DNA from 2 places in the Cellulomonas gilvus ATCC 13127 genome. Region 1 is predicted to be linked to the other one. Evidence: predicted binding sites of a transcription regulator. Region 1 holds the regulator's gene; the other holds the start of a gene.
What was found. The regulator Rex, encoded in region 1, represses fermentation and respiration genes when NADH is low (regulators of the CRP and FNR family bind a similar motif). The targets are predictions, from matches to a motif close to CTTGTGAANNNNTTCACAAG.
Positions count from the first base shown of each region.

Region 2: a site for Rex is predicted at 889-908, ahead of mqo (malate dehydrogenase (quinone)). Genes of this name have one in related genera too.

Region 1 is NC_015671.1:2,820,326-2,822,520, forward strand. Features, by position in the region: gene CELGI_RS12855 (YceI family protein) at 168-710, shown strand; gene CELGI_RS12860 (redox-sensing transcriptional repressor Rex) at 790-1,479, opposite strand; gene CELGI_RS12865 (glutaredoxin family protein) at 1,490-1,786, opposite strand; gene CELGI_RS12870 (GNAT family N-acetyltransferase) at 1,893-2,195, shown strand, end outside.
Region 2 is NC_015671.1:1,832,465-1,834,659, forward strand. Features, by position in the region: gene mqo (malate dehydrogenase (quinone)) at 1-829, opposite strand, end outside; gene CELGI_RS08505 (hypothetical protein) at 979-1,185, shown strand; gene CELGI_RS08510 (App1 family protein) at 1,268-2,195, opposite strand, start outside.

The DNA.
Region 1 (2,195 bases):
ACCCTTCGTCCGGGGACGGCCGCACGGTCGGGCGGCCGTGACGCGAGGAGTCCTCCGCGGGCACGGTCCGGGTGAGGTGCACCACGCTGGGGTTGCGCGTCGGGTCCCACTGTAGTACAACTTTGAACTATCAAGTTGTTGACCGTTCAACCGAACCGGGAGTCACCATGACCGCGCTGCCCACCGAGCTCACCGCCGGCACCTGGACCATCGACCCGTCGCACTCCGAGGCCGCCTTCACGGTGCGCCACGCCGGCATCTCCAAGGTCCGCGGCACCATCGGGATCACGGGTGGCGAGATCACGGTCGCCGAGGACGGCGCCTCGGTCACCGCGACGCTCGACCCCTCGACCGTCTCCACGGGTGACGCCAACCGCGACGGCCACCTCAAGTCGGGCGACTTCTTCGACGTCGAGGCGTTCGGCGAGTGGTCCTTCACGTCGACCGACGTGCGCCAGGACGGCGGCGACTACGTGATCGTCGGCGACCTGACGATCCACGGCGTGACGCAGTCGGTCGAGCTGGCCACCGAGTTCAACGGCGTGGCCGTCGACCCGTTCGGCAACACGCGTGCGGGCTTCGAGGCGAGCACCACGATCTCGCGCAAGGACTTCGGCCTGACCTGGAACGCCGCGCTCGAGGCCGGCGGCGTGCTCGTCTCCGACAAGGTCACGATCACGCTCGACGCGTCGGCCATCAAGGCGGCCTGACCTCGTCAGCCCCCGGCAGCCCCCGGGTGCACCCGGTCCGAGGACGTCGACCCCGCGCGGGTCGGCGTCCTCGGTCGTGTCACGCGTGGCGCGAGGCGTGGAACGCGAGGATCTGCAGCTCGCTCGCGACGTCGACGGCGCGCACCTCGACGTTCGGCGGGACGCGCAGCGCGCGCGGCGCGAACGTGAGGATGCCCGTGACCCCCGACGCGACGAGCGCGTCGGCCGCGTCCTGGGCCGCGTGCGCGGGTGTCGCGACGACGCCGATGGTCGCGCCCGTGCGCATCACGAGCGCCATGAGCGCGGCGGGCGGCTCGACGACGAGCCCTCCCACGCGCGTGCCGATCACCGCGGGGTCGGCGTCGACGAGGCCCGCGAGCGTGAAGCCACGTTCGGCGAACCCGCCGTACGTCGCGAGCGCATGGCCCAGGTGCCCCACGCCGACGACGACGACGGCGCGCGTCGTCGCGACGCCCAGCACCGCGGCGATCCGACCCGCCAGGTGGTCCACGTCGTACCCCACGCCCCGCCGGCCGTACGACCCCAGGAACGACAGGTCCTTGCGCAGCTGCGCGGGCGTGACGCCCGCCGCCTGCGCGAGGCGCTCCGAGGTGACCAGCGCCGCACCGGCGCCCCGCACCGCGTCGAGCGCGTGCAGGTAGCCGGGCAGCCGCGCGACCGTCGCGGCGGGCAGCGGCTGCCCGGGCGTGGTGCCCGGCGCCCGGTCGTCCGCGCCGACCGGACCCGGCGGGACCTGCCGACCCGTCATCCGGACCCGCTCAGCGCGCCAGCGCGCGCCGCACGCGCGTCGCGTCGATCTGCCAGTAGCCCTGCCGGATGCCGTCGACCTCGACCACCGGCACCAGCTCGCCGTACTCGGCCAGGTCGCGGCCCGGCACGACGTCCCGGTCCACGTCCACCTCTCGCCACGCGACCCCGGCCCGCGCGGCCTCGTGCACCACGACCTCACGTGCCGCGACGCACAGGTGGCAGCCGAGCCGCGAGTACAGGACCACACGGGGCTCGGGTGCGGCGGGTTCGGGTGCGGCGGGTTCGGGGAGCGCGGCGTCGGGCACAGGGCGACCCTAGACCGCGCGGGGCCCACCGCGGCGGGCTTCGGCACGCCCCGGTCGCACGGCCGCGGCCCTGTCCCCCGTGGCACCGGGCCTAGGCTGGCCGACCGTGAGCCACGACGCGTCGCCCCGCAGCCCGCAGCCCGTGCCGCTCGTGCGCCGCGCCACGCCGCAGGACGTGCCCGACCTCGCCGCGCTCGCGGCGCTGACGTTCCCGCTCGCGTGCCCGCCCGGCTCGACCCCCGCGGACCAGCAGGAGTTCGTCACGCGCGTGCTGTCCCCCGCCGCGTTCGAGACGTACCTGGCCGACCCCGCGCGCACGGTGCTGGTGGCGCAGGGCCCGGCGGACGGGCCGGCGCTCGTGGGCTACACGATGCTCGTCGGCGGCGAACCTGCCGACCCGGACGTGCGC
Region 2 (2,195 bases), 990 kb from region 1:
CCTTGGCCTCGGGGATGCCGGACTTCTGCAGCAGACCCAGTGCGCCGCCGCCCGCGCCGATGAACACGAACCGCGCATCCACGGTGCGGGCGCGGCGACGCCCGTTCCAGCGCCGGTCCCGCACCGTCAGGCGCCACGTGCCGTCGCGTCGCTGCCGCAGCCGCGTCACCTCCGACTCGAGGTGGAGCGTGGCGCCGTGGTCGACCGCGTCCTGCACCATCGCGCGCGTCAGCGCGCCGAAGTCGACGTCGGTGCCACCCGCGGCACGCGTGGCCGCGACCGGCTCCGCGGGGTCGCGGTCCGCCATGAGCAGCGGGGCCCACTGCGCGATCTGGTCCGGGTCGGTCGAGAACTCCAGGTCGGAGAACAGCGGGTGGGCGCGCAGCGCCTCGAACCGGCGGCGCAGGTAGTCCACGCCCTCCTCGCCCCGCACGAACGTCATGTGCGGGGTGGTGGAGACGAACTCGGTCCCGACGGGGAGCCGGCCCTGGCCGGCCAGATGGTGCCACAGCTCACGCGACAGCTCGAACTGCTCGTTGATCGTCACGGCCTTGGTGATGTCGATCGAGCCGTCGGGCCGCTGCGGCGTGTAGTTGAGCTCGCACAGGGCCGCGTGGCCCGTGCCCGCGTTGTTCCAGGGGTTGGAGCTCTCCTGCGCCACGCCGTCGCGGCGCTCGTGGATCTCGATGCGCCACGTGGGCTCGAGCGAGCGCAGCAGGCTCGCGAGCGTCGCGCTCATCACCCCGCCGCCGATCAGGACGACGTCGAGCGGCGCGTCGCGGCCGTCGTCGGTCGCGATGTCCCTGGGGTTCGGGTCCTGGGAAGGCACCGGTCGATCGTAGGTTGATGTCGAGATTGTCGACCGCAAGGGAAATGTGACCTTGGCGACATGTGATGTTCGTCTCGTGCCGGGCCTCGGTCGGCGGTTCGCGGCGGGGACGTGGTGCAGGCGTCACGTCCAGGGGGTAGAACGACACCATGACCCGCGACCGCGACCTCGTGTCCGACCCCTCCGCCGAACGCCTGGCCGACCGCACCCCCGACGCCGCGCTGCTCGCGGCGGCCGACGCCCGCTCGGGCGGCGACCCGGCCCGGGCTCCCCGGTCGCTCACGGCGGCCGAGCTGGTGCCCGACGACGAGCCGGTGGCCAGCAACGACGAGTGGGACGACCCCGCGCGCCTCTGACCGGTCCCGCCGCGCACGGAGCCGACCCCGGCCGTCCACGGCCGGGGTCGCCGTGCGTCAGGTCACGTCAGGCCAGATCAGGTCACGTCAGGTCGACGCCCGCGGCGTGCACGGCCCGCAGCAGCTCGTACCCGTCCTCGCCCTGCAGCACCGCGATCCCGTCGCGCAGCCCGTCGCGCGCCGCGCGGTTCTCCGCGCGCACGGCCTCGTGGGCGGGGGCGGGCAGGCCGTGCGCGAGCACGTGCTCCGCGAACGTGAGCTGGCGGATCAGCACCGCGCGCACGTGGTCGGGGTGCTCGGCGGCGATCGCCGCGTAGATCTGCGGGTCGTGCTGACCGTCGTCGCCCACCAGCACCCACCGGATGTGCGGGAAGTCCTCGATCAGGCGCCGCAGCTGACCGAGCTTGTGCTCACGCCCGCTGCGGAACCACCCCGTGTTCGTCGGGCCCCAGTCGGTCAGGAGCATGGGCCCGGCGGGGTAGCCGAACCGGCGCAGGAACCGCCCGATCGCGGGTGCGGCGTTCCACGCACCCGTGGACAGGTAGACCACGGGGACGCGCTCGTCGCCCGCCGCGAGACGCGCGTACAGCCCCGCCATGCCCGCGACGGGCTCGCGTGCGTTCTCGTGCCGGACGAGCGTGTTCCAGGCCGCGACGAACATGCGCGGCAGGCGCGTGACCAGCACGGTGTCGTCGATGTCGCTGACGATGCCGCCCCGCACCTCGGGATCGACGACGTGCACGGGAGCTACCGCGACCGCGCCCGAGGGAGCGCGCAGCTCGACGTCGTGCCAACCCGGAGCCAGGTCGCTGTCCAGGCGGACGTCGGCGTACCCGCCGCGGTCGGTGCGGATGCGGTGCACCCGCTCACCGACACGCACCTCGAGCTCGGCGCCCGCGACCTGCGCCGTGGCGAACGAGCGCCACCCGCGCAGCGCAGGCGCGGGACGTGCACCGGCCTGTGCGGCCGCACCGGCACCCGGCAGGTCGTCGTCGTGCACCTGCGGGGCC